3 regions of the Rubrivivax sp. JA1026 genome follow, and region 3 is predicted to be linked to each of the others. Evidence: predicted binding sites of a transcription regulator. Region 3 holds the regulator's gene; each other region holds the start of a gene.

Region 1 (7,746 bases), on a different contig from region 3:
TGAAGGACGCCGGCCAGCCCTGCCTGAAGGAAGCGGCGATGGCCAAGCTCTTCGCCAGCGAGATGGCCGAGCGTGTCTGCAGCACCGCGATCCAGACCTTCGGCGGCTACGGCTACGTCAACGACTTCCCGGTCGAGCGCCTCTACCGCGACGTGCGCGTCTGCCAGATCTACGAAGGCACGAGCGACGTGCAGCGCATCCTGATCGGCCGCGCGCTGGCCTGAAGGCTTCAGCGCGGCACGAGGAAGGTCGACTTCTCGCGCCGCGACAGCGCCGGCTGGCCGTCTTGCGCGGCCGCGCTCAGCACGAAGGCCACCGGCACCGACTGCCCGGCCAGCGGCGCTGCGGTCTCGGCCGGCAGGCGCAGGCGCACGACGACCTGGGCGGCGCCGGCGGCGTCGACCGTGATCGGCGGGGCGTCGACCACCAGCCCGGCCGGGCCTTCGGCCGTGACGGCGAGCTTCTGCGGCTGTTCGCTGCGGTTCGTCACCTGCAGCCGGTAGACGTTCTCGATCGCACCGTCGTCGACCAGGCGCGCCAGCGTGCTGCGGTCCTTCAGCACGTCGAACTGGAACGGGCTGCGCAGCGCCAGGCTGGCGGCGAAGGCCAGCGTCAGCGCCGCGAGCAGCGCGCCGTAGATCAGCACCCGCGGGCGCAGCACGCGGCGCAGCGTCTCGCGCCGGCTCCAGCCGCCGGCCACCGCGTTCTCGGTCGAGTAGCGGATCAGGCCGCGTGCGTAGCCCATCTTGTCCATCACGCCGTCGCAGGCGTCGATGCAGGCGGCGCAGCCGATGCACTCGTTCTGCAGGCCGTGGCGGATGTCGATGCCGGTCGGGCAGACCTGCACGCACAGCGTGCAGTCGACGCAGGAGCCCAGGCCCAGCGCGCCGGCGTCGGCTTTCTTCGAGCGTGCGCCACGCGGCTCGCCGCGGCCGCTGTCGTAGGCGATGACCAGCGAGTCGCGGTCGATCATCGCGCTCTGGAAACGTGCGTAGGGGCAGATGTACTTGCACATCTGCTCGCGCAGCAGGCCGGCGTTGCCGTAGGTGAAGGCGCCGTAGAACAGCGCCCAGAAGGCGCTCCAGCCGCCGATGTCGCCCTGCAGCGTCGCCGGCACCAGTTCGCGGATCGGCGTGAACCAGCCGACGAAGGTCAGGCCGGTGACGAGGCTGAACACGGTCCACGCGGCGATCTTGCCGCTGCGGCGCGCGAGCTTGCCGGCGCTCCACGGTGCGCGGTCCAGGCGCAAACGCGCCAGGCGGTCGCCTTCGAACTGGCGCTCGATCCACATGAAGATCGAGGTGTAGACCGTCTGCGGGCAGGCGTAGCCGCACCACAGCCGGCCGGCGACCGCGGTGAAGAAGAACAGCGCCAGCGCCGACAGCACCAGCAGCGCCGCCAGATAGATCAGGTCCTGCGGCACGAGGACCAGGTCGAAGAGGTAGAAGCGCTGCGCGTCGATGTCGAACAGCACCGCCTGGCGGCCGGCTATCTCCAGCCACGGCAGGCCGTAGAAGAAGAGCTGCGTCAGCCAGACGAAGACCCAGCGCCAGGTGGCGTAGCGGCCGCTGACGGCGCGGGCATGGATCGGCTGGCGCTTCTGGACCAGCGACACGACTTCCGGCGCCCCGGCGGCAGCGGCGACGGGGCGGATCGGGATCACGCCGGCGCGTTCGTGCTTCACCGCGGCCCCGGCTTCCGGCCGACGCCGACGCAGTCCGTTGGCCGGCCGCACAGGCAGGCTTCGGTGACGACCCAGGTCATCGCCGGCTCAGCCGCAGCAGCGGCCGCCCGAGCAGCACGAGCCGGCGGCTTCGGCCGGCACGGCCTTGCGGATCTCGAGCTGCCAGGCCGCGGGGCCGTCTTCCAGGTAGGCGACGCTGAACAGGCCCGGCCAGCGCTCGTGCAGCTGGCGCTGCAGCGGCACCGGGTCGTGGTCGTTGACCAGCAGCAGGCCGTCGCCGGCGGCCAGCTCGGCCAGGCGGCCGAAGACGAGGGCGTGGCGTTCGGCCGGCGCGACACCGCGCAGGTCCAGGACGGAGGGGCTGGGGAAGCTCATGGTCGGGCGTAAGGTGTATGACGCGAGCATGTTAACGCGCATCAAGCGTCAAAGCAATTTGGCAAATGCACCTTTACGTCGCCGGCGCTCGACGGCCGGCTTCAGCCCCGTGGTGCCGTGCCCCAGCGCTGCATCGCCTCGAGTAGCGCGGCACGCGACACCGGCTTGGCGAGGTGGGCGTCGCAGCCGGCCTCGCGGCTGTCGCGCACGTCCTCGTCGTAGGCGTTGGCCGTCAGCGCGACGATCGGCGTGCGCACCAGCCCGCGCTCGGCTTCGCGGCGGCGCCATTCACGCGTCGCCGCCAGGCCGTCCAGGCCGGGCATCTGCATGTCCATGAAGACGAGGTCGTAGCGCCCGGACTCCAGGCGCTGCAGCGCCTGCTGGCCGTCGGCGGCGACGTCGAGCCGGCCGACGTGGCCGGAGAGCATCGCGCTGACGATGTAGACGTTGAGCTCGTTGTCCTCGGCCAGCAGCACGCCGTCCAGCCAGGCCTCCGGCGGCGGCAGCACCGGCGTCGCCGCACCGGGCCCCGGGGGAGTGTGCGCCGCAGACGCGGGGGTGTGCGCGGCCAGCGGCAGCTCCAGCGTGAAGGTCGAGCCGACGCCCGGCCGGCTCTCGAGCCGCAGGTCGCCGCCCATCTGCTGGGCCGTCGCCCGCGTGATCGCCAGCCCGAGGCCGGTGCCGCCGTAGTCGCGCGTGATGCGGTCGTCGGCCTGCACGAAAGGCTCGAAGACCAGTGCCTGCTGCGCCGGCGCGATGCCGATGCCGGTGTCGCGCACCGTGAAGCGCACGCCGCCGGCGGCCGAGCGTGCCGCCTGCAGCGACACCTCGCCGCGTGCCGTGAACTTGATCGCGTTGCCGAGCAGGTTGGTCAGCGCCTGTTCGACGCGGCGCCGGTCGCCGCTCACCCAGGCCGGCAGGTCCTCGTCGACGTCGAGCACGAAACGCAAGCCCTTCGCCGCGGCACGGGGCTGAAGCAGCGCCGCGACCGAGTCCAGCGACGCACGCAGCACGAACGGCTCGACCACCAGCTCCAGCCGGCCGGCCTCGATCTTGCCGAGGTCCAGCAGGTCGTCGATCAGCGCGGCCAGCGTCTGCCCGGCATGGCGGAACACGTCGACGTGGCGGCGCTGCTCGTCCGACAGCGGTGTCGCCGTCATCAGGTCGGCGACACCGAGCACGGCGTTCAGCGGTGTGCGGATCTCGTGGCTGACGGTCGCCAGGAAGGCCGACTTGGTGGCGCTGGAGCGTGCCGCGATCTCGCGCTCCAGCGCCAGCCGGCGCTCGCACTCGGCCTGCTCGCGGCGCTGCAGCACGAGCAGCGCCGCCAGCGCCGCGACCAGGGCCGCCAGTGGTGCCGCCAGCGGCAGGCTGATCGCCGCCAGCGCCATGGCCGCGCTGCCGGCCCCCAGCAGGCCCAGCGCGGCGAGCGCCGAGCCGGCGAGCAGCACGCCGGTGCCGGCGGCCGTCAGCGCGGCGCCGAGTGCCGGCAGCAGCGCCAGCAGCAGCGTCGCCGCCTGCAGCGGCACGCCGGCCGTGCGCACCAGCGGGCCGTCGCGCAGCGCGGCGAAGGTCTGCGCCGCGATCTCGGTCGCGTCGGCCTGGCCGGCCACCGTCATCGTGCGCCCGGCCAGCAGCGCGCTGCTGCCGACGAAGACGACGCGGCCGCGCACCGCATCGGCCAGCGCACGCCCCGGGTCGCCGTCGACGACATCGGTGGCGGCGAGCGTCCACGCGTCGCGGTACGAGATGCGTTCGACCCGGCCCTGGGGGCCGAACAGCGGCTGCACCCGCCCCCGTTCGTCGACCGGCCAGCGCGCGTCGACATGGCCGCCGGCGGCCAGCAGCGCGGCCAGCGCGATCGACGGCTGCCGCTGGCTGCCCGCGGCGTGCCACAGCGGCACGTGGCGCAGCACGCCGTCGTCGTCCAGCGGTGTCGTCACCACGCCCAGCCGCAGTGCCGCCGGGTTGTCGGGCCGCACGCTGGCCGCCGGCAGCAGCAGCTCGCGCCAGTGCTGCGCGGCCGGCTCGCCGTCGGCGGCACGTGCGCCGGCCAGCGCGTCGACGCCGGCCGCAGCCAGCACCACCGGCGCGCCGGGGCGGCCGACGACCTCGGCCAGCTTGCGGTCGTCGAGCGTGCGGCCGTCGGCGCTGCGGCCGGCCGCCGTCGGCCCGGCCACCGGGCGCCCGTCGACGGTGTCACGGCGCTCGGCCAGCAGCAGCTGCAGCACGACGGCCCGGGCGCCGTGGCGGCGCAGGCCGTCGATCAGCAGCGCGTGGGTGTCGCGCGTGTAGGGCCAGGCGCCGGTGCCGCGCAGGGCCTCGATCGAACGGTCGTCGGCATCGACGATCAGCACCCCGGCGGGCGCCCGGGTTGGCGCTGCGGTGCGCTGCGCCCAGTCCTGCAGCGGCTGCGACCACCAGGACTGCAGCGGCGAGACGCCGACTACGACGGCGGCGACCAGGCCTGCCGCGGGAACGATCCAGCGTCGCCGGCCGGGGCTCAGAGCAGCCACAGCAGCGCCGGCAACAGCCACCACCAGTGCCAGGCGGCCGGCACCTCGAACTGCTGCGCCGTGCCCCAGGCGCCGGGGCGGCCGTCGCTGCCGACACCACGCACACGCACGTGGTAGAGGCCCGCGCCCGGCGGCTCGAAACTCCAGGCGGCGCGGTCCGAGCTGCCTTCGAGCACCGGGGCGGCGAAGCCGGCGTCGCGCGCGACCTGGATCTCGTAGTGCACCCCGGGCCGCGGCGACGCCGGCCAGGCCAGCGTCACGCGGTCGTGCCGGGCCTCGGCCTGCGGCGGCACGGCCGGTGGCGCGGGAGGCGGCTCGACGACCTCCAGCGCCAGCGCTTCGCCCCAGGGCCCGGCGTCGCCGCCCGGGCGCACGCTGCGCAGGCGCCAGAAATAGCGGCCCGGCGCCAGATCGACGCTCGTCGCCGTGTCCACCAGCTCGCGCTCGACCTGCGGCGACTCGAACGAGGCCACGGTGTCGACCTGCAGGCGGTACTGCGCGGCCTGAGGGTGGCGTGTCCAGGCGAAGGCCACGCGGCCGGCGTCGACGCGGGCGGCGGGCGCAGGCGCCATCGGCATCGGCGGCTCGGGGCGCGCCTTCAGCTCGAAGCCGGCGCGTGCGTCCAGGCCTTCGAGCCCGTCGGCGCCGATGGCGCGCACACGCAGCTCGTAGCGGCCGTCGGGCAGGTCGTCGGGCCACTCGGCGGCGGCCTCGTCGAAACGGCCGTCCAGCCGCAGCCGGCTGTCGGCGTCGGCGTCCAGCACCTGGGCTCGGTACGCGGTGGCGCCGGCCAGCGGCGGCCAGGCGAACGCCAGCGGCAGCCGCGTCACCGGGCCGGCCGGCAGCGCCAGCACCGGCGCCGTGGGCAGCGGCCGGGCGCGCTGCACGCCGTCGGCGGTGGCGACGAGGCCCCGGCCGGCGGCCACCGGCCGGGCGCCGGCCGCGACCCGGCCGCGCAGCACCTCCAGCCGCGTGCCGTGTGCGTCGCTGCGGGCGCGGAACTCGGTGCCGCGCACGGCGAGGTTGACGACCGGGGTGCGGATCTGCAGCCGCGGCCGCGGCGGCGAGGCCGGCGCCGGCGGCACGCTGGCCTCGGCACCGCCGTTCTCCAGCTTCAGCCGCGATTCGCGGTAGGCGCTGGCCCCGCGCCGGTCCAGCGCCTCGACACGCAGGCGGCTGCCCGGCTCGACGAGCAGCCGCGAGCCGTCGTCCAGCCCCAGCACCGCCGAGGACGAGCGTGCGCCGGTGACGATCTCGTCGCCGGCGGCCACCTGTTCACCGGAGGCCAGCGGCCGCGGCGCCTCGCCGGCGCGGCGCAGTTCGACCTCGCCGTGCACGAACAGGACGTCGGCCTGCACCGGCTGCGCGCGCAGCCAGGCCACGGGGATCTCGAGCGGGCGCCCGACCGGCAGACGGCGCGGCTCGGCAACCTGGTTGCGCTGCTGCAGCGCCTGCCAGCCGATGCCCGGCGCGAGCAGCCGCGCCTGCAGCGCGATCAGCGTGTCGCCGGGGCGCACGCGGTAGGTCCAGACCGGCCCTTCGGCCGCCGCATGGGCGCTGCCGGCCAGCGCCAGAAGCGCGAGCAGGCCGGTCAGGGGAGCGCGGTGCATCGGGGGGGACGACATGCCGTTCGACGAACGGCCGCTGGCCGTCCCGTGAGGTTGCCGGGAGTCTGTCGGCGGGGCCTGTTCGGCATTCCCGGTTCAGGCCGCGATCGCGGCCTGGGCCGCGGCCAGCCGCGCGATCGGCACGCGGAACGGCGAGCAGCTCACGTAGCGCAGCCCGGCGCGGTGGAAGAACGCGATCGAGGCCGGGTCGCCGCCGTGTTCGCCGCAGACGCCGAGCTCGATGTCCGTCCGCGTCGCCCGCCCCTTGGCGACCGCCATCTCGACGAGCTGGCCGACGCCCTTCTGGTCGATCGAGCGGAACGGGTCGTGCTCGTAGAGCCCGAGCTTCAGGTAACGCGGCAGGAAGCTGCCCGCGTCGTCGCGGCTGAAGCCCATCGTCATCTGCGTCAGGTCGTTGGTGCCGAACGAGAAGAACTCGGCGCTGCGCGCGATGCTGTCGGCCATCAGCGCGGCGCGCGGCGTCTCGATCATCGTGCCCAGCATCCAGTGCAGCGTCTCGCCGCGTTCGGCGAACACCTGCTCGGCGACGCGGCGGATCACCGCGGCCTGCTGGTCGAGCTCGCGCACCGTGCCGACCAGCGGCACCATGATCTCGGGCACCACCGCGGTGCCGCGCGCCTTGGCGTTGAGCGCCGCCTCGAAGATCGCGCGCGCCTGCATCTCGGTGATCTCGGGGAAGCTGATGCCGAGCCGGCAGCCGCGGTGGCCCAGCATCGGGTTGAACTCGTGCAGCTCCTCGACACGCAGCTTGATGCGGCCCAGCGACACGCCCATGTCGCGCGCCATCGCCAGCTGGCCGGCGTCGTCGTGCGGCACGAACTCGTGCAGCGGCGGGTCGAGCAGGCGGATCGTCACCGGCAGCCCGTCCATCTCGCGGAACAGGCCCTCGAAGTCGCCGCGCTGGATCGGCAGCAGCTTGGCCAGCGCCTTGCGGCGGCCGGCCTCGTCGTCGGCGAGGATCATCTCGCGCACCGCGAGGATGCGGTCGCCCTCGAAGAACATGTGCTCGGTGCGGCACAGGCCGATGCCGGTGGCGCCGAACCTGCGCGCGATGGCGGCTTCCTCGGGGGTGTCGGCGTTGGTGCGGATCTCGAGCCGGCGGTACTTGTCGGTCAGCGCCATCAGCTTGCCGAAGTCGCCCGACAGCTCGGCGTCGCGCGTGGCGATGCGCCCGGCGTAGACCTCGCCGGTGGAGCCGTTCAGCGAGATCCACTCGCCTTCGGCGTAGACGGTGCCGTCGATGGTCATCGTGCGCGCCTTCAGGTCGACGTGCACCGCGCCGCAGCCGCTGACGCAGCACTTGCCCATGCCGCGTGCGACGACCGCGGCGTGCGAGGTCATGCCGCCGCGCGCCGTCAGGATGCCCTTGGCGACGCTCATGCCGCGCAGGTCCTCGGGCGAGGTCTCCTGGCGCACGAGGATCACCTCGCGGCCGCGCTGGGCCCAGGCCTCGGCTTCGTCGGCGAAGAAGACGATCTGGCCGGTGGCCGCGCCCGGCGAGGCCGGCAGGCCGCGCGCCAGCGGGGTCGCCGCGGCCAGCGCA
Region 2 (7,746 bases), on a different contig from region 3:
GGCCGGCTTCGACGCCCTCGTCGCCGACCTGGCGCCGAAGAACGCCGCGCTGCTGGCCGAACGCGACCGGCTGCAGACCGAGCTCGACGCCTGGCACGCCAAGCACCCGGGCCCGATCAGGAACATGGCCAAGTACCGCGCCTTCCTCGAGAAGATCGGCTACCTGGTGCCGGTGCCGGCCAAGGTGAAGGCGACGACGAAGAACGTCGACAGCGAGCTCGCGCTGCAGGCCGGCCCGCAGCTCGTCGTGCCGATCACCAACGCGCGCTACGCGCTCAACGCCGCCAACGCGCGCTGGGGTTCGCTGTACGACGCGCTCTACGGCACCGACGCGCTGCCCGAGACCGACGGCGCCACGCGCGCCGGCGCCTACAACCCGGTGCGTGGCGCCAAGGTCGTCGAGTACGCGCGCCACGTGCTCGACCGCACGGTGCCGCTGGCCAAGGGCTCGCACATCGACTCCACCGGCTACCGCGTCGAAGGCGGCCAGCTCGTCGTGACGCTGAAGGACGGCAAGACCGTCGCGCTGAAGAAGCCGGCGCAGTTCGTCGGTTATCAGGGCGAGGCCGCCGCGCCGTCGTCGGTGCTGTTCGTGCACCACGGCCTGCACCTGGACCTGCGCATCGACCGCGGCACGACGATCGGCGCCTCCGACCCGGCCGGCGTCTGCGACCTCGTCGTCGAGGCGGCGCTGTCGACCATCCTCGACCTGGAAGACTCGGTGGCCGTCGTCGACGGCGCCGACAAGGTGCTGGCCTATTCCAACTGGCTGGGCATCCTGAAGGGCACGCTGACCGAGCAGGTCACGAAGGCCGGCAAGACCTTCACGCGCGGCCTGAACCCCGACCGCCGCTACACCGGCCCGAACGGCGAGGACGTCGTGCTGCACGGCCGCTCGCTGCTCTTCGTGCGCAACGTCGGCCACCTGATGACGACGCCGGCGGTGCTGTTCGGCGACGACGGGCGCGAGATCCCCGAAGGCATCCTCGACGCCGTCGTCACGACGGCGATCGCGCTGCACGACCTGCAGCGCCACGGCGCGAACGGCATCGTCAACTCGCGCGCCGGCTCGATCTACATCGTCAAGCCGAAGATGCACGGCCCGGCCGAAGTCGCCTTCGCCAGCGAGCTGTTCGGCCGCGTCGAGGCGCTGCTGGGCCTGCCCAAGGCCACCGTCAAGCTCGGCATCATGGACGAGGAGCGCCGCACCAGCGTCAACCTCAAGGCCTGCATCGCCGCCGCCGCCGACCGCGTGGCCTTCATCAACACCGGCTTCCTCGACCGCACCGGCGACGAGATGCACACCGCGATGCAGGCCGGCGCGATGCTGCGCAAGGGCGACATGAAGACCACCGCCTGGATCCAGGCCTACGAGCGCCAGAACGTGCTCGTCGGGCTGGAGTGCGGCCTGCGCGGCAAGGCGCAGATCGGCAAGGGCATGTGGGCCATGCCCGACCTGATGGGCGCGATGCTGCAGCAGAAGATCGCCCACCCGATGGCCGGCGCCAACACCGCCTGGGTGCCCAGCCCGACCGCGGCAACGCTGCACGCGATGCACTACCACCAGGTCGACGTCTTCAAGATCCAGAAGACGCTGGAGAAGACCGACGTCGACGCCGAGCGCGAGGCCCTGCTCGAAGGCCTGCTGACGGTGCCGGTGGTCAAGAAGGCCAAGTGGAGCGACGCCGAGATCCAGCAGGAGCTCGACAACAACGTGCAGGGCATCCTCGGCTACGTCGTGCGCTGGGTCGACCAGGGCGTCGGCTGCTCCAAGGTGCCCGACATCCACGACGTCGGCCTGATGGAAGACCGCGCCACGCTGCGCATCTCCAGCCAGCACATCGCCAACTGGCTGGAGCACGGCGTCGTCGACAAGGCGCGGGTGCGTGCCACCTTCAAGCGCATGGCCAAGGTCGTCGACCAGCAGAACGCCGGCGACCCGGCCTACCGCCCGATGGCCGGCCGTGCCAAGGACAGCGCCGCGTTCCAGGCCGCCTGCGACCTGGTCTTCAAGGGCACCCAGCAGCCGTCCGGCTACACCGAGCCGCTGTTGCACGCCTGGCGGCTGAAGGTGAAGGCCGCGGCCTAAGCGCGTCGGTCAAGCCTCGGCGTCCGCGAACAGCGTCCCTGTCTGCTGCTCTGCCTGCTGGTAGAGGAACCCGCGCCCTGTCCCCGGATGGGGCGCATGAGTTCCGGCCATAGACAAGTATTTCGCCGGTACGTCTGCCGGTTGCTCGGGCGGAGGACACGGAGTACGACGTGCCACGGCAAGTTCCGGCCGCTCGCGCTTCAGTGGACTACGAAAGAACTGCTGGCGGATAGCCCGTGCGAGCACCTCTGCAAGCAGGCTGGGGACGGCATTGCCCACTTGGCGCTGCGCTTCGACTCTGCCGCCCGTGACGACGAGGTCTTCGGGGAAGGTCTGGATTCGACTCAGTTCGCGGATCGTCAGGCGTCGGTTCTTCCAGTGGAACGGCCCAGTAGCTGGACCGGGCTGTGCCTGTATGGTCCATGCTGGCCGATCTTTTGACAGCTTCAACAGAAAGTTCCAGTAGCGACGACGCCACCCGAAAAGTGGCACGCCGCCCATGCGGTCCGTATGCCAGAGATAGTTCTGCCCTTCTGGAATCGAAGGAAGCAAGTCAGCCCACTTGCCTGTTAGGCACGTATCTTCATCCGCCACGCCCTCAACGTCGAGATCCCCGATGGCGTCCCAGGCCGTAACCCAGGCCTCATGTTCTTCCAGGGGAAGTGACGGATCGCGGTGCGTTGGTGGTGGTGGTACGAAGACTCGGCCATCCCTGCTGCCGATGACGAAGACGCGTGTTCGTGTTTGCGGCACCCCATAGTCGGCCGCGTTCAGCGTGACCACGACGGGGCGATACGCGGTGCCGGATGCAACATTGATCCGGCCGATCGCCTGCAGCAACAGCCGTAGCCCTTCATCCTTACCGCCAAACGCGAGTCCCTCGACGTTCTCGAGAAGAAATGCCTTCGGGCGTACCTCTTCGAGGACTCGCAGGTAGCCCGCCAGTGTGTTGGCGCGAGGGTCTTCCAAGCGGAGGCTATCGCCGGACTTCCACCAACCGCTCTTGGAAAAGGGCTGGCAGGGCGGACCACCGATCAGCATGTCGACACTGCCGGAGCGCAGCCGGCCCGCCTGAAGAATGCGTTGGGTTGGCGTCTTCAGCAGGTCGTCCTCGATCACCGGCCATGGTCGGCTGGCCCGCAGGCTCTCACAGCACTGGTGGTCCCACTCAAGTGCGACTCGGGTTTCAAAGCCGGCGGCCTCGAAGCCGTAGTCCAGGCCGCCTACACCTGTGAAGAGACTGAGGACGGAAAACTGCTTGGACATCAGGGTGCGGCGGCAATGAGGGCGAAGGCGTCTGCCGGATTTTCGTGCCAGTTGGCACCTACCTTCAGGGCGCTCTGAATTCTCCCCGAGCACTTGGCATGAGGAGGCAGCGCCTTCGTCGGTATGAACCGGTACTCCCAGCGCTCAGTCACGGCGTGGAGGCAGGCCGCGAGCACCTGGAAGTCCTCGGGTTGGTAGTACCTCGAGCAGGGGTTGCCCTTGGAGGCACGCGTGCGCTGGAAGTCGACGCGAGGACAGCCATCAGCCGCCCGTTGACGCAGCACGTTCTTGCACTCAATCAATATTGGCCCCCGGTTCCTGAATCGGAGTTCGATATCGGGGCGGCCTTCTTGGTCGAGCCTGCGACAGTCGCGGACGCCAGGAACGCGTTGTAGGTACTGCTCCAGATGGTGCTCCGCGACCCAGCCCCGGACGGCCATCTTTAGCCGGCTCGCGCTCTGGATGAGGTCCAGGACTTGTTGGCTCGACATGCTCAGTTCGCTAGTCAGCGCATGCGTCCCCGACTCGGAGAGCGCTGGGCTGCCGAAGAACTGTTCTGCGAGCAACTGCCGGTGTCCCGCGTCCAGGCCATGCGCGAGCCGCTCGAAGCGTATGAAGTCCAAGACACGACGCTTTGCGACGCCTACCAGCGTTTCGATGGGCTCTCCCTCCCGGCGTCGGCTGTCGCGCTCCCAGGCGTGCCATCCTGCCGTGGCGATTGCTTCGGCATGTGCCCGCTTGAACTCCAGGCTGATGAACATGCGCGTCTGGTCGTGCAGCACCGGGTCGGCGCCGACCAGGATGCCCTCCTTCGGGTCGATGCCGACAAAGATCGTCGTCACCAACCGCGACGGATCCTGCTCCAAGGGAAGCCGCAACGTTGGGTCGCCGCCATACTTGATCTGGAAGCGATGCTCGTCAGCGGGACGATTGCGAGTGAGTTTGGAGTTGGCCAGGAACGCGTAGGCAAGTACGCCGTGCCGTTCGCCGAGCGGAGTGTCGAAGGTGATGTGAAACGGTGCGAGTCCCGCATCGCTTACGTAAACGATGGTGCAACCAGCGGCCTGAAGGCCTTCGACTAGGAAGTCCAGCAGCGGCTGCTTGGCTGCGCGCTTGACCTGCCACTGTTCGTACTTGAACCCTGCCATTGTTTTCGCTGGAAGCGCGGTGTTCTGATGGATGGAGCAGCAGTTTAGGTTCGGCCTGAGCATGGCCGGCGTTTCGAGATTCGGCAGCGCTCGGTCGGACTAAAGCACGCCGCCAAAGCCGAATCAACGCCCCCCAGAGAGGGCGCGTGGCACGTCTACGCGGGGGAGTACGGTATGCCCGTGCGGCGCTAGGTACTGATCCTAGGACCGCTGCCGGCGTTCGCGCCGGCTCTCGCAGCCGACGCAGCGCAGCGCCCAGGGCTCGGCCTTCAGCCGGTCGAACGGGATCGCCTCGTCGCAGTCGGCGCAGCGGCCGTACGCGCCGGCCTGCAGCCGGCGCAGCGCGGCGCTGACCTCGCCCAGTTCACGCAGCTCCAGGTCGGACAGCGCCATGTCGACGTCGCGCTCGTCCTCACGCTGCGGCTGGTCGTCGTGATCCTGCTCGCGCAGCTCGTGCGCGTGCTCGGCGCGCGACAGGCCCTGGTGGTGGTCTTCGAGCCGGCGGTCGAGCTGGTGCTGCCGCTGCACGAGCGCGGCTTCCAGCCATGCCCGCTGGCCCGCCGTCAGTTGGGTGGACATCGTCTTCTCCTCGGCAGGGCTCTCGGGAGCCTCGGTGCGGCTCATCTTGCGCCGCGCTGTCGGGTGCTGAATTGAGGTTCATCAAGCCGCAGCCCGCCGCGGCGGCCCCGGCCGCGCTCCCTACAATGGGCCGCGTGTCGCCTCCCGTGCTTCCGGCTGCCTGCGAAGTGCTCGTCGTCGGCGCCGGCCCGGCCGGCAGCGCCTGCGCGCGCACGCTCGCCGCGGCCGGGCACGACGTGCTGCTCGTCGACCAGCACGTCTTCCCGCGTGACAAGGTCTGCGGCGACGGCCTGATCCCCGACGCCCACGCCGCGCTGCGTGTGCTCGGCGTGCACGACGAGGTGATGGACCGCGCCCTGCGCGCCGCGCACGTGCGCTGCGTCGCGCCGCGTGGCGGCCACGTCGACGTGCCCGGCACGCTGGCGGTGCTGCCGCGGCGTGATCTCGACGACATCGTCTGCCGCGCCGCGCGTGCGGCCGGGGCGCGTTTCGCCGCGCCGTGGCGTTTCGTCGCCCCGCTGCTCGACGGCGAACGTGTCGTCGGCGCCCGGCTGCGTGGCGACGGCATCGAACACGAGGTGCGTGCACGCTGGGTCGTGCTCGCCACTGGCGCCGCGGCGCCGCCGCTGGTCGCCGCCGGCGTCTGCGAGCGCCGCGCGCCCAGCAGCGTCGCGCTGCGCGGCTACCTGCACCACCCGGAGCTCGCGGCGACGCTGCGCGAGCTGCAGATCGTCTGGCACCCGCGCCTGTCGGGCGGCTACGGCTGGATCTTTCCCGGCCCGGGCGGCACCTTCAACGTCGGGGTCGGGCTGACCGCCAGCCACGCCAGCGAAGAAGGGGGCCGGGCCTCGATGCGCGAGGTCAACCTGCGCCGGATGCTCGACACCTTCGCCGCGGTGCACGCCCCGGCGGCCGACCTGCTGGCGCGCGGCGAGCTGCGCGGCGACTGGAAGGGCGCGCCGCTGCGCTGCTCGCTGGGTGGCGCACGCTGGTCGCGCCCCGGGCTGCTGGTCACCGGCGAAGCCGCCGGCAGCACCTACGCCTTCACCGGCGAGGGCATCGGCAAGGCGCTGGAGACCGGCCTGCTGACCGCCGCCGCGCTGGCCGAAGGCGGCGACGATGCCGCGGTGCGCGCCCGCCACGAGGCCGCGCTGGCCGGCCTGAAGCCGCGTTTCGAGCTCTACGAGAAGGCCGCGCACGTCAACCGCCTGCCCTGGCTGGCCGACCTCGTCGTCTGGCGCGCGCGCCGCAGCCCGCGCATCCTGCGCCGCATGAGCGCGGTGCTCGAGGAGCGCCAGAACCCCGGCCGCCTGCTCAGCTGGCGCGGCATGACCAAACTGATGTTCGAGTAACCGCGATGTGCCAGCTGCTCGGCATGAATGCCAACACGCCGACCGACGTGATGTTCAGCTTCGCCGGTCTGGCCTGCCGCGCCGACGAGCACAAGGACGGCTTCGGCATCGGCTTCTTCGAGGAGCGCGGGCTGCGCCACTTCATCGACCACCACGGCGCGCGCACCAGCCCGGTGGCCGAGCTGGTCAAGCACTACCCGATCAAGAGCCTCAACGTCGTCGCCCACATCCGCAAGGCGACGCAGGGCCGCGTCGCGCTGGAGAACACCCACCCGTTCGTGCGCGAGCTGTGGGGCCGCTACTGGGTGTTCGCGCACAACGGCGACCTGAAGGACTTCGCGCCGCGGCTGCACGGCGCCTTCCGCCCGGTGGGTGACACCGACAGCGAACGCGCCTTCTGCTGGCTGATGCAGGAGCTGGACAAGGCCCACGCCGACCTGCCGAGCATCGACGAGCTGACCTGCACGCTCGCCGAGCTGCTGCCGCTGCCGGCGCGCCACGGCACGTTCAACCTGCTGCTGTCCAACGGCCAGGCGCTGTGGGCGCACGGCTCGACCAAGCTGCATTCGCTGGAGCGCCGCCATCCGTTCGGCGCCGCGACGCTGGCCGACGAGGACCTGACGGTCGATTTCGCCGCGCTGACCCAGCCCGGCGACCGCGTCGCCATCGTCGCCACCGAGCCGCTGACCGCCGGCGAGCCCTGGTCGGCGTTCGCACCGGGCGAGCTGCGTGTCTTCGTCGACGGCGAGTGCCGGCTGCGGCGCTGCCCCTGAGCCCCACGCACGGCCGGCGCGGGCCACAATCGCCGCGGTCTCCCGCCGCGACGACACCATGGCCGCCATTCCCGTCCCCCGCTTCGACGTCTTCTACCGCCACGCCGAGCTTTCGCGCCTGCTGGCCGACTACGCCGCCGCCCGCCCCGGGCTCGTGCGGCTGGAGTCCATCGGCAAGAGCCACGAGGGTCGCGACATCTGGCTGGTGGTGCTGACCAACCCCGACACCGGCGCCGACGTCGACAAGCCTGCGTTCTGGGTCGACGGCAACATCCACGCCGCCGAGCTGACCGCCAGCACCGCCTGCCTGTACTGGCTGCACCAGCTCGTCACCGGCTACGAAGCCGGCGACGAGAAGATCCGCCAGCTGCTGGACACGCGCGCCGTCTACCTCTGCCCGCGCCTGAACCCCGACGGTGCCGAGCTAGCGCTGGCCGAGCGCCCGCGCCACATCCGCTCGTCGACGCGGCCCTACCCGTATGCCGAGGAGCCGGTCGACGGCCTGACGATCGAGGACGTCGACGGCGACGGCCGCATCC
Region 3 (7,746 bases):
CGACTGCGGGTTGTGCGTCCAGGTCTGTCCCACGGGCATCGACATTCGCGATGGCCTGCAGTACGAGTGCATCGGCTGCACCGCCTGCATCGACGTCTGCAATGGCGTGATGGACAAGATGAAGTACCCGCGCGGGCTGATCCGCTATGCCACGCAGAACGGCATGGCGCAGCACCAGACGCGCGGGCAGATGCTGCAGCGGGTGTTCCGGCCGCGGGTGCTGGTGTACACCGCGATCCTGTTCGTCATCGTCGGCGCATTCGCCGCCAGCCTCGCGCTTCGACACCCGTTCCGCGTCGACGTGGTGCGTGACCGGGCGTCGCTCGCCCGCATCGTCGACGACGGCTACATCGAGAACCTGTACCGGCTGCAGGTCATGAACGCCACCGAGTCGCCGCAGCGCTACCGCGTGCGTGCCGAAGGCCTGGCGGGCATGGTGATCGACGGGCAGCCGGAGTTCGACGTCGAATCCGCCGGCGCCCGCTGGGTGACGATCGCGCTGCGCGTGCCGCCGCAAACCGCCACGCAGGCAGGGCCCGGTGCCCACACGATACAGTTCCACGTCGACCGGCTGCCCGACGCCCGGGATCCGTCTTCCGTGGTCGCTTCCGAGAATTCCACCTTCGTCGTCCCCCGCTGAAGCGGCCACGACAGGAGTCCCTGATGAGTCCGAATCAAGTTTCCCGCGACACGACGCCCTGGTGGCGCATCGGCATGGTCTGGCTGGTCCTTGGCGGTCCGCTGGTGGTCGTCGTCGCGTCGCTGTCGACGGCCGTGATCGCGATCCGCGGCGCCGAGGCGGTGATCACCGAGGTGCCGTCTTCGGTTCCTCAATCCGGCCAGGTGCAGGCGGACACGCCGGCCGTCGCGGCTCGCAACCACGCCGCCACGGCGGCGCCCTGACGCGCTTTTCGCGGGCACGGTCATGAAGCGGCGGGCAAGAGACTGGAGCGCCGTGCTCTGGCCGGCCTTCATGGCGGCTGTGGTGCTCGAGCTGGCGCTGTTCGCCTTCGTCGACCCGGCCTCGCTGCGCTGGCTCGGCGGTGCGGTGGTCGAACTGCAGCCGGTGGCGGTCTACACCGTGGCCTTCTTCGCCTTGTGGGTGGTCGTGGCCGCGGCGGCGGGCCTGACGCTGCTGCTGTCGCGCAGCGAAGCCGAGATCAACAGCCGCAGCTTTCGCGGCCGCTGAAAGCAAGACGCCGCGCGGTGCGCGGCGTCTGGCGTATGGGCAGCCGTCTCAGCAGGCGGCCGAGGAGCCGTTGACGAGCTTCTGCAGGGCTTGCGGGTCGAGCACGCGGATCTGGCGTTGCTTGACTTCCAGGATGCCGTCATCCTGGAACTTCGAGAAGGTGCGGCTGACCGTCTCGAGCTTCAGGCCCAGGTAGCTGCCGATCTCTTCGCGCGTCATGCGCAGGATCAGCGAATGCGGCGAGAAGCCGCGCGTCTGCAGCCGTTGGGTCAGGTTCAGGAGGAAGGCAGCGAGGCGTTCCTCGGCCCGCATGCTGCCCAGCAGCAGCATCACGCCGTGATCGCGAACGATCTCGCGGCTCATGATCTTGTGCAGCTGGCGCTGCAGGTCGCTGAACTCGCGCGACAGGTCTTCCAGCTGCTGGAACGGGATCACGCAGACTTGCGAGTCTTCGAGCGCGACCGAGTCGCAGGTGTGGCGGTCGGTGCCGATGCCGTCGAGGCCGAGCAGTTCACCGGCCATCTGGAAGCCCGTCACCTGGTCCCGCCCGTCTTCCGACGAGACGCAGGTCTTGAAGAAGCCGGTGCGCACCGCGTACAGCGACAGGAACGGATCGCCGGCGCGGAACAGCGTCTCGCCGCGCGGCACTGCACGGCGCGTTGCCACCATCGTGTCCAGGCGCTCGAGCTGATCGTTGGACATGCCGACCGGCAGACACAGTTCTCGCAGATTGCAGCTCGAGCACGCGACCTTGAACGGTTCGAGCCGGATGCCGGAAGACGTGTTGTTCATAGGGGTTCGACGATTGGAAGCAGTTCGGTCCGGCGTGGCGGTGTTCACCCGAGTATCGCTCATGACGTCGCTCAAGGGCAGGGGCGATTCTTCGCTCGCGTCCCGGGGTGTCGCTTGAGGCAGATCAAGCCCGTCAGGTGGGGGTTTGGCACAGTCCAGCCCGTACCGCATGACGGCCGGATGAATTATGGACACGATTGTTCCTGAAGCACTGCTGAGGCGCCTCGACGTGCCCGGCCCCCGCTATACCTCTTACCCCACCGCGGATCGCTTCGGCGAGGCCTTCGGCCCAGCAGAGTACCGGCAGGCGCTGCGCCAACGAGCCGAAGGCAGCACCGTCGGCGGCACGCCGCCGCTGTCGCTTTATATCCACATCCCGTTCTGCGAATCGGTCTGCTACTACTGCGCCTGCAACAAGATCATCACGAAGCACCACGAGCGCAGCACCGAGTACCTCGATGCGCTCGAGGCCGAGATTGCGATGCATGTCGCCGAGCTGGGCAAGGGGCAGACGGTTTCGCAACTGCACTTCGGTGGCGGCTCGCCGACCTTCCTCACCGACGAGGAGATCGCCCGGCTGATGAACACGCTGCGCGACGCGTTCAAGGTCGTCGCCGGCGCCGAGATCTCCATTGAGGTCGATCCGCGCACTGCGACGCCGGAGCGGCTGCGCAGCCTGGCGGCCGTCGGCTTCAACCGCATCAGCTTCGGCATCCAGGACTTCGATCCCGAGGTGCAGGAGGCCGTGCACCGCGTCCAGTCCTATGACAGCGTGCGCGATCTCGTGATCGCCGCCCGTGCCAACGGCTTCGAGTCGATCAACGCCGACCTGATCTACGGCCTGCCCAAGCAGACGCCGGAGTCGTTCGCGCGCACCATCCAGCAGATCGCCGAGCTGCGCCCGGACCGCATCGCGCTGTACGCCTATGCGCACCTGCCGACCCGCTTCAAGCCGCAGCGCCGCATCCTCGCCGAGGATCTGCCCAAGGGCGAAGAGCGCATCAAGATGCTCGGTGGCGCGATCGCCGGCTTCATCGCCGCGGGCTACACCTACATCGGCATGGATCACTTCGCGCTGCCCGGTGACGCCTTGTCGGCGGCGCGCCGCCAGGGGCGCCTGCACCGCAACTTCCAGGGCTACAGCACGCAACCCGACTGCGACCTGATCGCGCTGGGCGTGTCGTCTATCGGCCGCATGGGTGCGACCTACAGCCAGAACGCCAAGACCCTGCCCGAGTACTACGAGTCGATCGCCAAGGGTGAATTCCCGATCGTGCGCGGCCTCGCGCTGACGCGCGACGACCTGCTGCGCCAGGCGGTGATCATGGCCATCATGTGCCAGGGGCGCGTCGAGTACGAGTCGATCGAACTCTCCCACATGATCAAGTTCCGCGACTACTTCGCGGCCGAGATCGAGGACCTCAAGCCCTTCGCCGAAGGCGGTCTCGTCGAGGTGAACGACGACTCGATCCAGATCACCGCGCTGGGCTGGTACTACGTGCGCGGCGTGGCCGCCGTCTTCGACAAGCACCTGCGCGCCAGCGGCAACCGCGAGCGCTTCTCGCGCATCATCTGAGTCGGCACGGGTTATCCCGCAACGGGATAATCCGCGCATGACTCAGCAAGGCCCCGCGTGGACTTCGCGCTCGTCGTCAGCGCGCTGATGCTCGGGCTGGCCGGGGCGCCGCACTGCATCGCGATGTGCGGCGCGGCGTGCACCGCGGTGCTGCCGCGCGGCCAGCCGGCTGCCCTCTGGAGCTTCCATCTCGCGCGTGTTCTGGGTTACGCGATGGCCGGTGCGCTGGTCGCGTCCGGCGTCAACCTCCTGTCCGCGGTCGGGGAGCTGAGCCCCGCGTTGCGGCCGCTGTGGACTCTGGCCCACGCCGCGGCGCTGGCCCTCGGGGTCTGGCTGGTGTGGAAGGGGCGCCAGCCGCAATGGCTGGAGAACATCGGCCGCAGTGCCCAGCGCCGTGCGCCGCAGGCCGACGCCGGCGGCTGGCAGCGTATCAAGGGGCCGGCGCGCGCGGCAACGGCGGGATCGTTCTGGGTGGCCTGGCCCTGCGGGCTGCTGCAGTCGGCCCTGGTCGTCGCCGCGCTGGCGAACACCGCCGCCGCCGGCGCTGCCGCGATGGGGGCCTTCGCCGTCGCCAGCGGTGCCGGGCTGGTGCTCGGGCCGATGCTCTGGTTGCGCCTCGGCGTGTCGGCCTCGGCGGCTGCGACGACCTGGGCCACGCGCGCCGCCGGCGCGCTGCTCGCGCTCGCGTCCGGCTGGGCGCTCGGCCACGGCCTGTGGATGCAGTGGCAGGCCTACTGCGCCACCTGAGGCCGTGCCCGGCACGGCGTGTCCAGCCGATGTCCGGAGATCTCCCTGGCACGTCAGTCGCCAGACAGTCGTTGACCTAGAATCAATTCCCGCGAATTCATTCCCCGACGACCCACCGCACGCGCGGTTTGTGGAGACCTCTTTCATGTACCAGCACATCAAGGTGCCCGAGGGCGGGCAGAAGATCACGGTCAACGCCGACTTCTCGCTGAACGTCCCTGATCAGCCCATCATTCCGTACATCGAGGGCGACGGCACCGGCTTCGACATCACGCCGGTGATGCTGAAGGTGGTCGATGCGGCAGTCGCCAAGAGCTACGGCGGCAAGCGCAAGATCCACTGGATGGAGGTCTACGCCGGCGAGAAGTCGACCAAGGTCTACGGCCCCGACGTCTGGCTGCCCGAGGAGACGCTGCACGCAGTGCGCGACTACGTCGTGTCGATCAAGGGCCCGCTGACGACGCCGGTCGGTGGCGGCATCCGCAGCCTGAACGTCGCGCTGCGCCAGGAACTCGATCTCTACGTCTGTCTGCGCCCGATCCAGTACTTCAAGGGCGTGCCGACGCCGCTGAAGGAGCCGGAGAAGACCAACATGGTCATCTTCCGCGAGAACTCCGAGGACATCTACGCCGGCATCGAGTGGGAAGCCCAGAGCGACAAGGCGAAGAAGGTCATCAAGTTCCTCATCGAGGAAATGGGCGTCAAGAAGATCCGTTTCCCCGAGACCTCGGGCATCGGCATCAAGCCCGTCTCGAAGGAAGGGACCGAGCGCCTGGTGCGCAAGGCGATCCAGTACGCCGTCGACAACGACAAGCCCAGCGTGACCATCGTGCACAAGGGCAACATCATGAAGTTCACCGAAGGTGGCTTCCGTGACTGGGCCTACGCGCTGGCGCAGCGCGAGTTCGGCGCCCAGCCGATCGACGGCGGCCCGTGGTGCTCGTTCAAGAACCCGAGGACCGGCAAGGACATCGTCATCAAGGACTCGATCGCTGACGCCTTCCTGCAGCAGATCCTGCTGCGCCCGGCCGAGTACTCGGTGATCGCGACGCTCAACCTGAACGGCGACTACGTCTCCGACGCGCTGGCGGCGCAGGTCGGCGGCATCGGCATCGCTCCGGGCGCCAACCTGTCGGACTCGGTGGCGATGTTCGAGGCGACGCACGGCACCGCGCCCAAGTACGCCGGCAAGGACTACGTCAACCCGGGCTCCGAGATCCTCTCGGCCGAGATGATGCTGCGCCACATGGGCTGGACCGAGGCTGCCGACCTGATCATCAGCGCGATGGAGAAGTCCATCCTGAGCAAGCAGGTGACCTACGACTTCGCGCGCCTGATGGACGGCGCGACGCAGGTCTCGTGCTCCGGCTTCGGCAAGGTGATGATCGAGCAGATGGGCTGAGGCGCGGGTTCAAGCCCGTCGTCCACTGATTGCGGCGCCTGCGGGCGCCGTTTTCATGTGTCGGCCCTGCGCGGGATGAAGCGCTATGGATAGTGCCTTTCTATCGACGCGCTGAAGCCCATGAATCGAAACTTGTTTCATCATCCTGCTGCGATGGCGCCGGCGAACCGGGCGCGTGGGCGAGCGAGGAGACCGGGCGGGTGATGAAGAACGTGGAGACGAACGCGGGCGTCGGGATCGCCGGAGCGCGGCCGGTGTTCGTGATCCGGCCGAGTCAGCTGGGTCCAAGGGATGCCGCTGCGGCGCTGAACTGCCGGGTTGGCAAGTGCTGCCGCAGCAAACCCCGCTGCAAAAACTGCCCGGCGCGCAAGAAAAAGCGGGACTCGAAGTCCTGCTCGTGATCCTGGGTCGGCGCGCCGGCCCCGGCTGTGGCCGATATTCGTTTCGGCTTGAACACCTTGCCGGGCGTTGCCTCAGATATTGATAGAAATCAATATGTGCGGCAACCGTCCGGGGCGGGATTTCCCGAAATCAGATCGGGGTGCCCGCGGCGGCGAGCCCCGTCAGGCGACGGTCTGCGGAGCCGCCGGCGTCGCAGTGGCGACGGGCCGGATGTTCTGCGCCAGATTGCCTTTGGGGCCCTGGACGAGTTCGAACTCCACTCGACTGCCTTGCTTCAGGGTCCGGAAACCGTCCATCTGCACCGCCGAGAAGTGAGCGAAGACGTCCGCACCACCACCCTCGGGTTCGATGAAACCGAAGCCCTTGGCATCGTTGAACCACTTCACCGTACCGACCGCCATTGTTTCCACCTCGCTTAACTGCGCGCGAATATCGAAAATGATTCTCGCGATGCCGTCGGAAGAGTGTCAAGGCGAAGTGACGCTCTGCTGTGTCGTGGATTCGACAAACATTGGTCAAATTGGTGCGCGGCCGCAGCAGAGCGCCCGAGTCCGTTGGGGGCTTGAACTTGCGCTTGCGGCATCAACATGTCCAGGGCGCGGGTCATGCAAAGTTGCCGTGAGCAGGCCCGGACAAGGTCGATAGAATGAATTCATGCCCGACGATCCGTCCGTCCCTCCGGTGAAGCCGCCGCCCCTGCCTGGCCAGGATGGTGGCGCGGGCGGCGCTGTCGTCGCCGAGCGCAAGGCGCAACGCGTCAAGCCGCCGAGCCTGTACCAGGTGGTGCTGCTCAACGACGACTACACGCCGATGGAGTTCGTCGTGATGGTGCTGCAGCACTACTTCCAGCGTGATCTGGACACGGCCACGCACATCATGCTGAAGATCCACCACGAGGGTCGTGGTGTGTGCGGGGTTTACCCGAAGGACGTTGCCGCGACGAAGGTCGAACTGGTGCTCGCCGCGGCCCGCCGCGACGGTCACCCGCTTCAGTGCATTATGGAGGCCGCATGATTGCGCAAGAACTGGAAGTCAGCCTGCACATGGCGTTCGTCGAAGCGCGCCAGCAGCGGCATGAATTCATCACCGTCGAGCACCTGCTGATGGCGCTGCTCGACAACCCGTCGGCCGCCGAGGTGCTGCGTGCCTGTGCAGCCAACATCGAGGACCTGCGCAAGAGCCTGGCGACGTTCATCAAGGAGAACACGCCGACGGTCTCGGGCAGCGAGGAAGTCGACACCCAGCCGACTCTCGGTTTTCAGCGCGTGATCCAGCGCGCGATCATGCACGTGCAGAGCACGGGCAGCGGCAAGAAGGAAGTCACCGGTGCCAACGTGCTGGTGGCGATCTTCGGCGAGAAGGACTCGCATGCCGTCTACTACCTGCACCAGCAGGGCGTGACGCGCCTGGATGTCGTCAATTTCATCGCCCACGGCATCAAGAAGAGCGACCCGCCGGAGCCGGCCAAGTCCAGCGACAACTCCCCGGGCGGCGGCGAGGGCGAGCGTGACGAGGCTGGAGGCGAAGGCAAGGGCTCGCCGCTCGAGCAGTTCACGCAGAACCTCAACGCGCTGGCGCTGGCCGGCAAGATCGACCCGCTGATCGGCCGCGAGCAGGAGGTCGAGCGTGTCATCCAGG

The links. Region 3 encodes FNR, which switches genes on or off when oxygen is low (the NO sensors DNR and NnrR bind a similar motif). Its sites were predicted from a motif close to TTGATNNNNATCAA; they were not measured.
Region 1: the regulator FNR is predicted to act here: its motif matches at 2,091-2,104, upstream of G5B56_RS14910 (DUF2249 domain-containing protein).
Region 2: the regulator FNR is predicted to act here: its motif matches at 5,154-5,167, upstream of G5B56_RS13425 (TraR/DksA C4-type zinc finger protein).

Annotation. Positions count from the first base shown of each region.
Region 1 covers NZ_JAALCQ010000008.1:239,729-247,474, forward strand. The annotation lists gene G5B56_RS14900 (acyl-CoA dehydrogenase family protein) at 1-224, shown strand, start outside; gene ccoG (cytochrome c oxidase accessory protein CcoG) at 230-1,684, opposite strand; gene G5B56_RS14910 (DUF2249 domain-containing protein) at 1,772-2,059, opposite strand; gene G5B56_RS14915 (CHASE2 domain-containing protein) at 2,161-4,575, opposite strand; gene G5B56_RS14920 (FecR domain-containing protein) at 4,563-6,185, opposite strand; gene ppdK (pyruvate, phosphate dikinase) at 6,279-7,746, opposite strand, start outside.
Region 2 covers NZ_JAALCQ010000007.1:176,399-184,144, reverse strand. The annotation lists gene G5B56_RS13440 (malate synthase G) at 1-2,089, shown strand, start outside; gene G5B56_RS13435 (DNA cytosine methyltransferase) at 2,099-3,355, opposite strand; gene G5B56_RS13430 (hypothetical protein) at 3,355-4,566, opposite strand; gene G5B56_RS13425 (TraR/DksA C4-type zinc finger protein) at 4,705-5,082, opposite strand; gene G5B56_RS13420 (NAD(P)/FAD-dependent oxidoreductase) at 5,208-6,434, shown strand; gene G5B56_RS13415 (class II glutamine amidotransferase) at 6,440-7,207, shown strand; gene G5B56_RS13410 (M14 family metallopeptidase) at 7,266-7,746, shown strand, end outside.
Region 3 covers NZ_JAALCQ010000001.1:422,703-430,448, forward strand. The annotation lists gene ccoG (cytochrome c oxidase accessory protein CcoG) at 1-640, shown strand, start outside; gene G5B56_RS01935 (hypothetical protein) at 664-903, shown strand; gene G5B56_RS01940 (hypothetical protein) at 956-1,189, shown strand; gene fnr (fumarate/nitrate reduction transcriptional regulator Fnr) at 1,238-1,981, opposite strand; gene hemN (oxygen-independent coproporphyrinogen III oxidase) at 2,169-3,557, shown strand; gene G5B56_RS01955 (sulfite exporter TauE/SafE family protein) at 3,615-4,304, shown strand; gene icd (NADP-dependent isocitrate dehydrogenase) at 4,450-5,706, shown strand; gene G5B56_RS01965 (hypothetical protein) at 5,910-6,107, shown strand; gene G5B56_RS01970 (cold shock domain-containing protein) at 6,270-6,509, opposite strand; gene clpS (ATP-dependent Clp protease adapter ClpS) at 6,763-7,122, shown strand; gene clpA (ATP-dependent Clp protease ATP-binding subunit ClpA) at 7,119-7,746, shown strand, end outside.